Regions from separate parts of the Marinococcus sp. LNHM4E3-1 genome, predicted to be linked through region 1. Evidence: predicted binding sites of a transcription regulator. Region 1 holds the regulator's gene; the other holds the start of a gene.
The links. The regulator LexA, encoded in region 1, represses DNA repair genes until DNA is damaged. The targets are predictions, from matches to a motif close to CGAACATATGTTCG.

Region 2: the regulator LexA is predicted to act here: its motif matches at 3,157-3,170, upstream of ACTRXI_RS08465 (YhjD family protein).

The regions. Positions count from the first base shown of each region.
Region 1 is NZ_JBQLID010000001.1:393,896-402,350, forward strand. Features, by position in the region: gene ACTRXI_RS01980 (hypothetical protein) at 1-55, shown strand, start outside; gene ACTRXI_RS01985 (hypothetical protein) at 57-182, shown strand; gene ACTRXI_RS01990 (sigmaY antisigma factor component) at 226-405, shown strand; gene ACTRXI_RS01995 (hypothetical protein) at 521-823, shown strand; gene ACTRXI_RS02000 (hypothetical protein) at 971-1,213, shown strand; gene ACTRXI_RS02005 (hypothetical protein) at 1,284-1,577, shown strand; gene ACTRXI_RS02010 (hypothetical protein) at 1,599-1,925, shown strand; gene ACTRXI_RS02015 (hypothetical protein) at 2,099-2,398, shown strand; gene ACTRXI_RS02020 (hypothetical protein) at 2,440-2,718, shown strand; gene ACTRXI_RS02025 (hypothetical protein) at 2,848-3,162, shown strand; gene ACTRXI_RS02030 (IS1182 family transposase) at 3,202-4,785, opposite strand; gene lexA (transcriptional repressor LexA) at 4,910-5,536, opposite strand; gene ACTRXI_RS02040 (hypothetical protein) at 5,695-5,937, shown strand; gene ACTRXI_RS02045 (YneB family resolvase-like protein) at 5,965-6,624, shown strand; gene ACTRXI_RS02050 (DUF896 domain-containing protein) at 6,692-6,931, shown strand; gene tkt (transketolase) at 7,119-8,455, shown strand, end outside.
Region 2 is NZ_JBQLID010000006.1:135,564-142,523, reverse strand. Features, by position in the region: gene queE (7-carboxy-7-deazaguanine synthase QueE) at 1-600, opposite strand, end outside; gene queD (6-carboxytetrahydropterin synthase QueD) at 601-1,041, opposite strand; gene queC (7-cyano-7-deazaguanine synthase QueC) at 1,038-1,709, opposite strand; gene dcd (dCTP deaminase) at 1,879-2,415, opposite strand; gene ACTRXI_RS08470 (IDEAL domain-containing protein) at 2,571-2,864, opposite strand; gene ACTRXI_RS08465 (YhjD family protein) at 3,211-3,603, shown strand; gene ACTRXI_RS08460 (potassium channel family protein) at 3,683-4,336, shown strand; gene ACTRXI_RS08455 (RrF2 family transcriptional regulator) at 4,463-4,936, opposite strand; gene mgtE (magnesium transporter) at 5,068-6,426, opposite strand; M-box (ykoK) riboswitch at 6,552-6,719, opposite strand; gene ACTRXI_RS08445 (LCP family protein) at 6,854-6,960, shown strand, end outside.

The DNA of each region.
Region 1 (8,455 bases):
CGTAAGCGACCTGCCGGTGTTAAACGAACAGTGGAAAGAGAAGGACAATATGTAACATGATTCGTTCAGGCCGGGACCGGACCGGGGGATATTTTTTATTACTTACAAGGGGACCGGACTTTTTCCAGGAAGTCCGGTTTTTTATTGGGTGGGGGAGTATTAAAGGCATTGGCGTAGTATAATGAATAAAGCACCTCCCAGTCTTTGTCAGAGAGGAAGATGATGATGAACAAAAAAAGAAATACCGCCTGGCTGCTGGCTCCGCTGCTTTTGCTTCAGGCCTGGTGGCTTTACCGGGAAGCCGAAAAGCAGGGCAAAGCCAAATGGAAGTGGGGTCTGTGGGGATTAACACAGTTTCCGACCCCGGCAGTGGCTTTTTACGTCATTCATAAATGGAAGAAGTAAGCCCGGCTGCTGCTCTTCCGAGGTTTCAAACCGGCGTCGAGGTGTAATAGCATAAAAAGAAGCCGGGACTTCTGCCGGCACATGCAGCACCTATTAGAGTGAAGGGGCGACAAAAATGAAACAGGAAACCCAGGAAATTAACGAAATTGTACTCGACGAATCGGAGCTGCGATTTGAGTCTGCATACTTGTATCTCGAAACGTCCGATCCGGACCGGATCGGGGAAAGCGCCTGGACGATGGCCATTTATAATGCAGAACAGGAGTTTTCCGAAGAGTTTATCAATCGAAACAGCATCAGTATACGGTTCAAAACTGAAGAAGCAGAGTATCAGGGGATCGTTCAATTTAAAAACATTGAAGGCGGCGGGAAGAAGCATTGCCACCTCGATGGTCTTGATGAACTGGTGCAGATATAAAGCAGGTATGACAACGGGTGACAGCGGAAGCTGGCGCCTGTTTTTTTATATGCACGAAAACCGGAAATCGGGGGAACGTTTAATACGTGCGAATTCGGGGATTATAGCTGTGAAAAGATGCTCAAAGATTGGAAAGGAGAGAAAGTCATGAGTCCGAGAAAAGAAGCAATGGCCCAGCTGGCCGGAAGAGTCGAGCGGGGGGAAATCGGCGCCGAATGGTCGCCGGTGGATGAAATCGAGCAGGATCGTTTTCAGGAGCTTGCGGAGCATGGATATGTTACGTATGACGATGCCTCCGGAGAAAAAGACCAGGCGGTTTACAGCGGTATTAAAATCACAAAAGAAGGCCGCGAGCTTTATGAAGAATACAAACGGCAGGTAGACGAATAGAAATTAACGCATCCCGCGGGCGGTTTTATACAAGCCGCCCTTTTAAAAGAATGAAATTCAGGAGGACGCGATGCCGACACTAGCACTAGAAGCTGTTAAAACAGTCTCCACAAATGAAGTTATTCAGGTAAATGAAGGTCACCTTCAGGCAGGCGGTGGACCGCTTGAACGTTGGACCGTTTCCATTACAGACTGCGACAACGAGGAATTTTTCCACCAGGCATTCGACAGTGCTTCTCCTGCGCTGGATTTATATTTTTACACCCGGGAAGGGTTTCAGTTTGGCGGACAGGCCTACATCACCCGGTCGGATCAGAAAAGCATAGAGCTTGAAGGAAGCAGTGCCCTTCAGGAACAGTCGTAATCGAATAAAAGGAGGATGATGATGACACAGGAAGCGGATTTTTCCCAGGAAGGGCTGAAAGGCTACCGCATACGCCCGCTTCATTTTGCCGGGGAATCAGTCGAAGTGTATAAGGACGAAGAACTCGTGCTGCTCGTCCAGGTGACCACCTCAGCGATGGCAGCCGAAGCGAGTTTAAAGGAAGAAAACGTACCAGACTGGCTGTGGAGCATCGGCCTGGATTATCTGAAACAGGAAGCGCCGGCGGAAAGGAAGCGTCTTGTTATTACCGTGCAGGACGTGACGGACGGAGAAATAAACAAAACGTACGACAATTTATTGAGAGATTTCGAAGCGCCCTCGAGCTGAGAGGGTGCTTTTTGTTTTTATTTATATAGAAGAAAATGGCTAAAGGCTTCTTTTCCGGCAGGCAGAGAGAGAAACGGTTTTCACTCATTTGGGAAGGAAATTCTTTCGGAAAAAAACGGCCGGGTGTCTTCTCGAACCGAAAAAACTGTGGTATAAATAAGTGGAGGGGGTGGATGACAGTGGCTTTAGTGGAATTCAAATGCAGAACGCAGCCGCAGGTGACCTATAGCAGTGACGGTCATGAAATTCATTACAAGGTGATTGAATACGCCGATGGCTATGAAGTGGTGCTTCATTCGATGAGTGATTTTCAGCCGGCCGATGAAAAACTGTTATTTCATCAGGGAAGTCAGGTCATTCACGCCAAAGAGCATACTTACGTATTAGATACCTGCGATTGTGTGTACAGCGGTGAACCCGATGAAACCATCGATCATTCGATCTGTCACAAACCGTATTCTAAATCCATGTAAACAAACGCTAAGCGGAGCTTTCCTTCCCGGGAGGCTCTTTTTTGTGGCAGACGCAGGGACAAAAAACATTCCGGAAAATAGAAAGGGGCATACAAATGCTGCATTTTGAAAAGAAAGATCTTCACAATTTAAACCACGCGGAGGCGCCGTACGTATCCATTTACCAATACGGAAAAACGGACATCAGCAGCCATCCATCCGACAGCAGCCGGGTGGGGCTCTCCAAGCAGGGCATGATGAAGCTGATGAATTACTGGATTGAAGAAGGCAACCTTGATGATAACGATAAGCAGCAGATTAAAGAGTGGCTCGACCAGTAACCTTTCAGGAGACGGGGAAGAAATTCGGGTTTAGCAGCAAAGGTGCAGGGAAAAGGAATCACAATTCACCAATAGAAAAACGAACTTCAGGCACGTATCGGCGCCGAAGTCGTTAAAGGGGGAATCGTGATGGCACGCCTGCTTGACTTTTACCACGGACCGTATGAAGGCAGCCCGGGAGAGTCTGAACATTTTAATGGACCGGTGCTTCACATCTTTGAGCGCGACCAGCTGCTGCTGTCGATGCAGATTACGGCAGAAGCGCTGGGGACAAATGAACTGAACGTAGACATGACAACGGTGTATGAATGGCTCTGGCACCGGGGGCTTGAATTTATCGAACAGGAAAATATTACGTCAGCCACAGTGATAGTGATTACGGATAGAGATGTTGAAGGAAATAAAATTGTTACGTCGTACCGGACGCTTGCGTGCCGGGCATAATAGAAACGGGGCTGTCCCAAAAATCGAATGATGGCTCTTTTAAGCGGAAGCTGGAGATGATTCTCCGGCTTCTTTTTTTGTGGTTTCTGCTTTTTTCCGTAGATTATGGGAGACAGCCAATAATCCAAATTCCGTGGTCACCTTGGCGGTGCCCCGCAGGGCAAACCGACGAAAGCGACGGTTCGCTTTCAAGTGCCCAAAAACACTTTCGGCTTCGATTTTGCGCCGGGCATAGGTGGATGCTCCCTCGTCGCTCGTTAACGCCCGGCGGGCGATCGCCTTGCCCTCTTCATAGACCGGGTTGATGCGGACCTGTCGGTTGCCTTCTGCGGTGGTGCATTGGGGTTTCAACGGACAGTCGCTGCAGTCTTCGCTTTCATACCGCTTGAGGTCCCGCTGGTAGCCATAGCGGTCGGTGCGTCGCTCATAGGCTTGAAACCGCACTTTTCGGTGGTTCGGGCACCAGTACAGGTCGTCCTGTTCGTCATAGGTCCAGTTCTGCACCGGATGGATGGCCCGCTGAAAGGCCCGGGTCTGCTCCTGGCGCATGCGGGGGTATGGAATCAAAAACGGAATGGCTTCCTCGATCAGGGTCAGGTAGTTGGGTTCACTGCCATATCCGGCATCGGCAATAATTTGGCCCGGAAACGGGAGGGGCCGCTCGTCCAGCATCGTCAGATGCGGAAGCAAACACCGGGTATCCATCGGGTTGGGGTGCACCGTATAGCCGACAATGTACTGGTTTTCCGTACCCATCTGGATATTGTACCCCGGTTTCAGCTGGCCGTTACCCATGTGGTCGTCTTTCATCCGCATAAAAGTGGCATCCGGATCGGTTTTCGAAAAGCTGTTCCGCCCATCGAAGGTAGCCAGGTACCGCTCGTATTTGACCAGTCGCGGCAGATAATCCCGCTCGATCTGACGGTGACGCTTTCGCCACCACTTTTCCTCGGCTTTAGCTTCCCGGCGCTCTTCGGGTGATGCCGCGTCGGCCTGACGCGGCCCGGCCTTCTCCTGGCGTCCGGCCAGCTGGACCGCCACCGCCCGGAGGATATCGGCGTCGATCCGTTCCTGCCCGTCGGGCAGGGAAAGAAAAGGGGCCACTTCCTGCCAGAGCACCGCCAATTTCTCCTGGAGGCGCTGGTCATACCGGACGGTGGACTTGCGCCACACAAACGTATACCGGTTGGCATCCGCTTCGATTTTGGTCCCGTCCAGAAAATAATGCTCCCCGGTGATCAACTGCTCGTCGAGCAGTTCCTGAACCACGTGGTGAAAGAGCGGCGTGATGCGTTCCTGCATCTGTTCGGAGCGAAATCGGTTGATGGTCCGGAAGTTGGGCGTCAGGCCCCCGGCCAGCCACATCATGCGGAGGTTTTCCTGCAGGGCCTGTTCGATCGCCCGGGCCGAATACCATTCCCGGGCATAGGCATAGATGACGATTTTGGTCATGGTTTGAGGTGGATAGGCCGGGCGTCCCGCCGAAGAAGCTTGGGGACTCCCAAACCGCTCGGCCAGCCGATCAATGGTGTCGTTGACGATCCGGACCAGATCCCCCTCGGGGATCATGGGTTTCAGGCTTGTTGGTATCGGGAAGCTCTGTGTGTTATCATCGGTAAACATAAGAAATCATCCTTGTCGTATGGAGAGTGTCGTGACTTAACCATATCATCGAAGGATGGTTTCTTTCTTTTTTTGCGCATAGGAAAGGGGCTGTCCTATTTTTGGGACAGCCCCGTTTATGTGATTAAAAGATGGTGCGGAAAACGCCGGTGACTCTGCCGAGTATCGTACAGTTTTCTAAAATGATCGGGTCCATGGTGGCATTTTCAGGCTGCAGGCGGATAAAGTTTTCTTCTTTATAAAACCGTTTAACCGTTGCTTCCATTTCATCGGTCATAGCGACAATAATATCGCCGTTATCAGCGGTCTGCTGTTTTTGAACGACAACAAGATCCCCGTCAAAAATGCCGGCCTCTATCATGCTGTCCCCCTGAATGGTAAGCATGTATACCTGTTCTTCGTCGGTCACCATGCGCTCCGGAAGAGGGATGTATTCTTCTACATTTTCCACCGCAGTGATAGGCTCCCCGGCCGTGACTTTACCGATCACCGGCACGTACACAGCTTTGCTTTCGTGAATCGGCTCGCTGCCCTGGTCTTCAAGCTCAAGCACTTCAATTGCCCGCGGCTTAGTCGGGTCGCGGCGGATTAAATTTTTGTTTTCAAGACGGGCGAGGTGCCCGTGCACCGTTGAACTCGAGGCGAGCCCCACGGCTTCTCCGATCTCCCGGACCGAAGGCGGATAGCCTTTTTCTTTTACTTCTTCTTTTATATAATCAAGAATTTGCTGCTGGCGCTTGGATAGCTTCATCTCCGCACCTCCTTTTGAGGAATTTTTCTGAGTAAAGTATAGCATGAGGGGAACAAAAACGCAAACACCCGTTCTAATATTTCTGTTGACGGGAACAGGTATTCTGGTATACTGAATGAATATAAGAACATACATTCTCATTCAGGGGGAACATGCATATGAATAAACTCAAAACCTTCACTTCAACGGACTGGACGATGCTTGCTTTATTTGCATTCGCGCTTTTATTTTTGGTATATTCAGCGGACGCTTCGATCACTCCGGACACGCTGGGCGGCACGGAAGCAGACCGGCCGGCAGAAATCGTCTATGAACAGGAGCATCCGGTTTTGAAGGACAGGCCGGGCTATCAGGAACAGCCGTGGGAACGAACGGTTTCGTTTGACGCTGCCGAACAGTAAAACACGAACGGAAAGGAACGCAGACAAATGAAAGCATGCATCATTTACGCCCGGGTAAGTACGGAAAAAGAAGAACAGCAGTCCTCGCTTGCCAGGCAGCAGGAGGAGCTGGAGGCTCTTGCTGCAGCGAACGGTTGGGCGGTGCAGCAGACCGTGACAGAACAGGAGAGCAGCTATTCCGTGGAACGGGACGGGCTTCTCCGTGTGTTTGAGCTCCTCGATGACACCGGGGCGGATACACTGCTGATTACCGATGATACGCGGCTTGGACGCGGAAATGCTAAAATCGCCGTGCTCCATGAGCTGCAGAAAAGGGGCACGTCCATCTATACAGTAAAGGATGACGGGGAGCTCGAAATTGCGGATACCGATCATATGATTATGGAAATTTTGTCCATTGTGGAAGAGCATCAGCGCCGGCTGCATAATTTTAAAATTAAGCGGGGGATGCAGCGGGCGGTGGAAAACGGGTACCACCCGGAAGAAAACTTCGGATTAAACCGCAGCGGCGGCCGGAAGAAAATAGAGGTGCCCATTGAAGAAATTGTTAAGCTGAAACAGCGGGAGCTGACGTTTAAAGATATCGCTCTGACGCTCCGGGGCCTTGGCTATGATATTTCTAAAGCGACGGTGCACCGACGTTATAAAGAATATGAACAGCAGCGCGCGGAGATAGAACCGCAGTGATTTGTTTGCGGTACGGCGCTGTTTTTAATATAATAAAAAAGGAACGCCATTTTAAGGGAGGCAACTTATGCTTTCGAAAGAAAAAATTGACCGGATTAATGAGTTAGCCAAACGTCAAAAATCGTCGGGGCTGACTGCAGAAGAACAAGAAGAACAGCAGGCGCTGCGTCAGGAATATTTAAGTAAATTCCGTTCCTCGTTTAAAAACCAGCTCGAAAACGTAAAAGTGGTGGATGAAGAGGGCACGGATGTAACTCCAAGTAAGCTCGAGCGTGTCAAACGACGGAACCGCAGCTTCCGGCATTAAGATAAAAGAGAGGCCTGGTCTTAACAAAGAGCAGGCCTTTTGATTTTCTTCTTTCTCTATTAACACGCTTGTGTAATCGTTTTAAAACCTTTATCATAAAAGCGTACTAGAACACGGAAATTCCCGCGGGGTCAACTCATAAGTGCGGGTTTCCACCCAAAAATACATACAGTGGAGGGACATATGCATGGCAATTAGCACAGAACAGTTAGCAATTAACACGATTCGGACGCTGTCCATCGAAAGTATTGAAAAAGCCCAGTCGGGTCACCCGGGGCTTCCGATGGGAGCGGCGCCGATGGCGTACGCGCTCTGGACCAAATCCATGAACCACAACCCGGCCAATCCGGACTGGTTTAACCGCGACCGCTTCGTGCTGTCCGCCGGACACGGGTCGATGCTTCTATACAGCATGCTGCACCTGAGCGGCTACGACCTCTCGCTCGAGGAACTGAAAAACTTCCGCCAGTGGGGAAGCCAGACGCCGGGCCACCCGGAATACGGGCATACCGCCGGCGTGGAGGCAACCACCGGCCCGCTCGGCCAGGGACTGGCCATGGGCACCGGCATGGCGATGGCCGAACGCCATCTGGCAGCCAAGTATAACACCGACGACCACGCCGTAGTTGATCATTTCACCTACGTGCTCTGCGGCGACGGCGACCTGATGGAAGGCGTTGCTTCGGAATCGGCGTCCCTCGCCGGCCACCTGAAGCTCGGCAACCTGGTCGTGCTGTACGACTCCAACGACGTGTCGCTTGACGGCGCGCTTCACCAGTCGTTCTCCGAAAATGTGCTGCAGCGCTATGAAGCCTACGGCTGGCACACGGTCTTTATCGAAGACGGCAACGACGTTGATGCGATTGAAGCAGCGATCGAAGAAGCGAAGCAGTCCCCGAAACCGTCGATGATCGAAGTGAAAACCGTCATCGGCTACGGAGCACCGAACAAAGGCGGCACGAATGCGGCCCACGGCGCGCCGATCGGCGACGAGGAGTACAACCTGGTGAAAGAAGCCTACCAGTGGGACTACGACGCGTTTCATATCCCGCCGGAAGTAACCGAGCTGTTTGACGAAGTCAAGCAGGCCGGTGCGAAGGCCGAACAGGAATGGAACGAGCTGTTTGACGCCTACAAGCAGGCGAACCCGGAACTCGCCGGAGAACTCGAACAGGCGATTGCCGGCGAGCTGCCGGAAGGCTGGGACGCCAATCTGCCGGTCTTTACGGATGAAAAAGTAGCGACCCGTGCCGCCTCCGGCGATGTGCTGCAGGAAGTGGCGGCCGCCGTGCCGTCGCTCTTCGGCGGATCGGCCGACCTGGCCGGCTCCAACAAGACACTGATCAAAGCGGAGAATGATTTCAGCCGCAACGACTACACCGGCCGCAACATCTGGTTCGGTGTCCGCGAATTCGCCATGGCGGCAGCTGTGAATGGCATTCAGCTGCACGGCGGTCTGAAGCCGTTCGGTTCGACCTTCCTGGTCTTTTCCGATTACCTTCGTCCGGCGCTGCGCCTGAGCGC
Region 2 (6,960 bases), on a different contig from region 1:
ATCTCTCAGTTTCTCTACCTGCGGCGTTACAGTATCGTCATTTCCCACCTGCAGATACATTGTTACAGCGGGATAACGCTCATGTACTTCTATCGCGTAATTCAGATCGCTTTCATCAAAAACGACTACCTTCAGACTGACTTCTTTTTCTCTGCGCGAACACAGTTCTTTCATATAATAATCCAGCCTGGTCCAATCCGTTTTCATCAGCGAACTCGGCGGCTTCGGGGAAACTGTTACCTCATCGATTTCCTTCACCCAGTCATTCCAGATCGAGCCCTGTGTTTCAATCGCTGTCTCGATACCGTGTTCCTGCAAAAGCGCTACAAGTTCCCCGAGACCGGGGTGCATAGCCGGATTGCCTCCGGAAATAGTGACATGGTTAAAGCTTCTGCCGCCGGCTTCTTTTAATTTTTCATAAATGGCTTCCGCACTCATCGCTACAGCCTTTTGTGATCCATCCCATGTAAAGGCGGAATCACACCAGGAGCACCGGTAGTCACAGCCGCCGGTGCGTACAAACATCGTTTTTCGCCCGATAACCATGCCTTCGCCCTGGATCGTCGGACCGAATATTTCCAGTACAGGTGTTGGTTTCATTTAGGCAAAGTCCTCCTCTTTGGGCCGGAACACCGCATAGCTTGTCGGAGTCTCCCTAACGAGCACCTGCAGGCATTTAGGTTTATTCGACGTTTCATCGAGCTTCTGCTGTACTGTTTTCCAGATCACCTGCGCGACTACTTCCGTTGTCGGATAAGCAGCCTCGGTTTCTTCACTGGCAAACTCCGGGTGATCATTCAACAGAGTATGGTCATATCGTTTATGGATCCATTTTTTTAAAACGGTAAAATCAATTAAAAACCCGTTCCGGTTCAATTCATCACCGGCAACTGTCACGTTAATTGTATAGGTGTGTCCATGCACCCGGCGGCACTTTCCCGCTTCTTCAGAAGGAATATAGTGTGCCGCACTTAAATGCATATCCTTGTTTAATTCGTACCGGTAGTTGTGCGGCCACTGTGGATAATACGAATAAATCATAATTCTTTCCTTTCTTTTTGTTCCATATATTGCTCGTAGCCTGCACGGCGCAGTTGACAGGCCGGGCATTCCCCGCAGCCGTCCCCCGGTATGCCATGATAGCAGGTGAGCGTTTCATTCTTTACGTATTCAAGCCTCCCGAGCTGGTCGGCAAGCCCCCAGGTTTCTTTTTTATCGAGCCACATCAAAGGTGTATGCAGCACAAACTCTTTTCCAATAGCCAGATTTAGCGACACATTCAATGATTTCACAAATACATCCCGGCAGTCCGGGTATCCGCTGTAATCTGTCTCACATACGCCTGTCACAATGTGTTTTGCCTTTTTCTGCGAAGCAAGAATCGTCGCAAACGAAAAGAACAACAGATTCCTGCCCTCTACAAACGTAGAAGGAAGCTCCCCGTCTTCTCCCGCCTCTACTTCAATATCGTCGCGAGTCAGCGCGTTCGGTGCCAGCTGACTTAAAAGCCCCATATCCAGTACATGGTGCTCAACATTTATATCCTCAGCAATTCGCTTTGCTACTTCTATTTCCTGATCGTGCCGTTGTCCGTAAGAAAAAGTTACGGCAATGACCTCTTCAAATTGTTCCAGTGCCCAGAACAAACAAGTAGTACTGTCCTGTCCCCCACTAAAAACAACGACCGCTTTGTCATTTTGAAAACCCAATTGTTATTCCTTCTTTCCACCAAAACATTTCACAGCGCTCCCATTATAACATCTTTTTTCGCCTGTGCCTCTGCTTACGCTTACCTCGAAAAAACCCGTGAACAGTAAAGGTCACGAGTCTTTTAAATCATTATTTCTCATTTCAGCTATGTATTAGCCCCGCGCAGTTTTATTCGTTTTCCTGATCCAAAAAGGCGTGACTTCCCATCGCATTCCGCTGTCCCTGGTATTTGCCCGCATAAGGAGAACCGGCTTTTTGATCCATCTCAGCGAAAACGAGCTGTGCGAGCCGCCTGCCGGACGTTAAACGAATAGGCAGACGATTGGCGTTATAAAGCTCAAGCGTGATTTCCCCTTCAAACCCCGGGTCCACCCAGCCTGCATTTTGAATAAAGAGTCCCATCCGTCCGATAGAGCTTCTTCCTTCCACAAAGGCTGTAATATGCTGGGGGAGCCTGATGTATTCTTTTGTGGTCGCAAGCAGAAACGAATGCGGGGGAATAATTACCTGATCACTTTCAAATTCCACATATTTAGCGGGCCGGTCCAGTTGAATGGACTCGATAGCGTTCTCGTCGATTTTTAGAAAGTGAGTACCCAGACGAATGTCCACCGATGCCGGCTGGATCTGATGGTCCTCTAATGGATCGATACTAAGATCGCCCTGTTCCATCATTGAACGGATTGTTTGGTCGGAAAGTATCACCAGCTCTGCCTCCTTCGCTTTTCTTTTCTTTCCCAGTATAAAGAACAATACAAAAAAACGCCAACACCGTAAAGACCGGCAGTGACTTTTTCTGATTTGTTATGACATGAAAAAAACACCCTTCAGGGAAGCCCAAAGGGTGCTGATATAAATCTTCATTCAAATTCAAGCTCTAATTTATAGCCTTGTTCGAATAATACTTTGCCATCTTTATATTCGCTCATCAATTCTTTATAAGCCTCTGTCCATTCCTGAAAAGCTTTTTCGTCATGCATATCCAGGGAGTCATCAATTTTTTGCAGAAGCCGCTCTCTGTTAAATTCAAACACAGCATACTCCATCATCATTTGAGCATATAGAGACTGAAGAATCTGCCTTGAAGGTCTTCTACCATTTTGAATTGGTTTCACTTTTTTCATAAAATGCTGCTCATGAGTTGGATGTAACATATTCGCCGAACCCCCTGTTCTTATTGCAGCACCCGCCGGGCGCTGATCTTTTTTAAAGCGGGCGACGCGCGCATGGCCTCCCAATGCCTATCTATTGATTGCCAATAAATTTTGTGTGTACTGCACTATACCCACCTTTGACGCCAGTAAAACTAATTGTCCGACAACTCCAAGAAGAATAAAAGCTTAATGTATCCGCTTACATAACTTCATTATAGACCATTTCCTGCAAAAATTCGAGCTATACAATTCAAAAAAATTCGGAGCAAATGAAAAATCTTATTGAAAAACGGGAACATGTATTCGTATAATGAATTTAATCATGCAACGCAAGGGGGAGAACAGAATGGTTATAACAGAAAAAGAACATATCGTTATCCATTATGCTGTCCTCCTTCCGATTGTAAAAAAAGTACTGACGCTCGATACACAGGCGCTTAAATCTTCTGACGTCCGCCTGCAGGAACCCTACGAACGGTTGTTTCAACAGGCTTTCGATACTCTTGGGCACGACCTCGATCAGCTGCGTCTCTACATGAAAAAAAAGAATATAAGGGTCGTTTTTGAAGAAAATGACGGTGTTTTCACACACTACGTGTACTATCTTAACAGCGGCTCAGGCCGGACCTCTCATTTAAACGCTAATTTAAAAAAACAGACAGAGCGCTGCCTTCATCTTTATTTCTCCGGCCGTTCCGCTTTATCAGACGATCAAGTCCTTCATCCGGCTCCCGTTTGACAAATCACGACTGCGGCGGTACATTAACGATACAATTACAGGAAAACGACCCCAAGCTTCAGACAAAGGAGAACGCCGTGTGAAAAAACAATTTGCCATTATCGGTCTCGGGCGATTCGGTGTCAGCGTCAGTACAGAATTGTACAAGCTCGGTCATGACGTGCTGGCCATTGACAATAATGAAGAAAAACTCGACGACATTACCAATCATTCTACGTACAGCGCCGTCGCCGACGGCACAGATGAAAAAGAACTAAGGAACCTGGGGATTACAAATTTTGATCACGTGATTGTCGCTATTGGTGATGATCTTCAGGCAAGCATTTTATGCACCCTCTTATTAAAGGAGATGGACATCCCTTCGGTCTGGGTAAAAGCGCAAAACTTTCACCACCACAAGGTTCTCGATAAAATCGGGGCAGATAAGATTATCCACCCGGAGCATGACATGGGCAACCGTATCGCCCAGCACCTCGTTTCTGACCGTGTCATTGACTATATTGAGCTCTCCGCAGAGTATTCCATTATAGAGATTACTGCACCAGCATCCATGCATAAAAAGACCCTCGCCCAGCTCGATATCCGGGCCAAATTCGGGGTTACCGTTCTCGGCATCCGCCGCGGCAAAGAGGTTAATATATCACCCACAGCCCAGGACCGCCTTTTCAAAGAAGACGTGCTTATTGCTATCGGTCACAATAACGACCTGCGGCGCTTTGAAGAGACAAACTAACCTTCAGAGTATGAAAAGAAGCAGCAGTCCCGTTTCAACAGGGCTGCTGCTTTATTATGTATAATTGGTTTCCTGGATGATTAACGAATGTCACCGTGACCGGGGCAAGCACGATGATATCTTTTCTTAAGAAAAAGAAATCGGCGGCTGATTTTTTGCCGTTGAAGCTGCAAACAGAGCATGAAGCATTTCCTTGTTTACTGTGAGGTCTTTGACCGTATACTTATCGAGTACCGACAAATACGCTTTCAAAGCCTCTCCCAAAACACCCTGGAGCCGGCATCTGCCTGCTAAAATACACTGGTTCGATTCTGGATCAAAGCATTCCACCAGCGTCAGATTATCTTCTGTCTGCCTTACAAGCCAGCCAATGTTAATTTCTTCCGGTTCTTTGGCCAAACGAATTCCTCCGTTCCGGCCTTTCACCGTGTGAATGACGCCAAGCTTCGACAGCTCATGCCCAACCTTAGTCAGATGGTTGTACGAAATGGAGTATGCAGTCGATATTTGTTTAATACTATGCAGGGACTCGTCTTCATCATGAGCGGCCAGGTACATTACCATCCGTAATGCATAATCCGTATAGGTTGTTAACTGCAAAGCCCTCGCTCCTTTTCATCCAGGATAGTGATAGTTTATCACACCGCGCAATTGTTAATCTAATTAACTGCCCACAAAAAAGAAGAGACAGCGTCTCCCCTTTTTTCATTATTCTTTTTAAAAATCTGTTCTTAAATGCTCTGGATGAGCGACGAAGCTACTGTGAAATAAATCAGCAGGCTGATAATATCAGTGAGCGTTGTAATGAACGGTCCTGAAGCAATGGCAGGGTCGAGCTTCAGCTTGTTGATTACAAGCGGCACCAGCGTGCCGATAACACTAGCCACTCCAAGTGAAATCATGATGGAAAAACCGACAATTACTCCTATCAGGGGCTCCCCGTAAAAAAGATACAATAAGATCGTAATCACAATTCCTGAGGCCACCCCAATCATAATTCCCGTGGAAAATTCCCGGCTGATCGTACGCCACAGCCCTTTTCGTTCAATGTTTCCCGTTGCAAGCGCACGCACAGACACAGCAAGCGACTGCGTGCCCGTGTTTCCGGCTGACCCCATAATCATCGGAATAAACGCGGCAAGCAGAACGACACTTTCGAGGGTGCTTTCAAACCAGCCGATTACCTGGGCTGTAAACAGCCCTAAAAACATCAGCAGGATAATCCAGGGAGCACGGAGTCTGGCTGCTTTAAATGCATTAACACTCACATCTGTGGAACCACGGGACCCGGAGATTTCTCCAATGTCTTCCGAAGCTTCTTCTGCGAGCACATCGAGTGCATCATCCACGGTTACAATTCCCGCAAGCCTCCCTTCACTGTCTATAACAGGAGTTGCCAGAAAATCATACTTCTGTATCAGCTGGGCGACCTCTTCCTGGTCATCATCTACGTGGACAGACACGACACGGCTGCTCATTACCTCAGAAACCGTGCGGTCTGAGTCTGCTACAATCAAGTCACGGATCGAAGCGACACCTGCCAGCTTCTCCTCTTCATCCACTACATACAGATAATAGATCGTTTCTGCATCCGGGCCCTCCCGCCGCAGATGGTCAATCACTTCATCAATTGTATCCGTTGCTTTGATGGAAACAAATTCTTTTGTCATGATGGCACCGGCCGTTTTATCTTCATAGGCGAGCAGCTCCCGGACGTCATTGGCGTCCTCCTGATCCATCGCCTGCAGAATATGTGTCATCTGCCTCGGCTCAAGCTCCCCCAGAAAGTCGGCAACATCATCTGCATACATATTATTGTATACTTCGGCAGCATACTGATCGTTCAGCTGCAGAGCTACTTCCTTTTGCACTTCGGGTTCAAAGCTGTCGAATACTTCAGCGAATTCTTCCGGGGACAAAAACTTATACACTACTGCCCGTTCTTCATCAAGCTCAAGAAAAACTTCTGCCTGGTCTGCAGGGTGCAAATCCAAAAATAATTCACGAAACGCTTCTATGCGCTCCTGCTGCAAAGACTCCGCTATTAATTCCACGAATTCCTCCCGTGCCTGTTCGTTTAATTTCTCCATCCTTTTTCCTCCTCTCCAGGCCAGACACGCAGCTGTACTTCTTCCGTCTGACACTTATTTCAAACAAAAAACGCCTTCCACCGTTGGGAAGACGTGCATAATCAGCCAGTCATCGTATATGCCCGTTCTGTTCCCCTTCGTCGAGCTTTAGCACTGCATAGCGTAGGAATATATTATCCAGCTTCATTAGAAAACACCTTAATTCGATGGATTCTGTTGACCCATTGGCGTCTTTAGACATTTTTGGGCATAAGCTTGTATCTACACAGGAGCCTCACCTAACGAGATTATAAATAGCAGTAACGTTGAATATAACGTTACGCTCTTTTTTTGTCAACGCAGGGAGCACCCTTGCCTACTGGATATATTCCCTTTTCTGCCGATATAAAAATAGAGATTTTGACTTTTACAGACAGGACGTCCAACTATGCGAAACGTATACTTGTTTTTTATGATTACTTTCCTGCTTACATGCTTCCTATCTCTCGGCGGACTCTTTTACTATTATTACACTATAACTGCTGGACAAAAAGA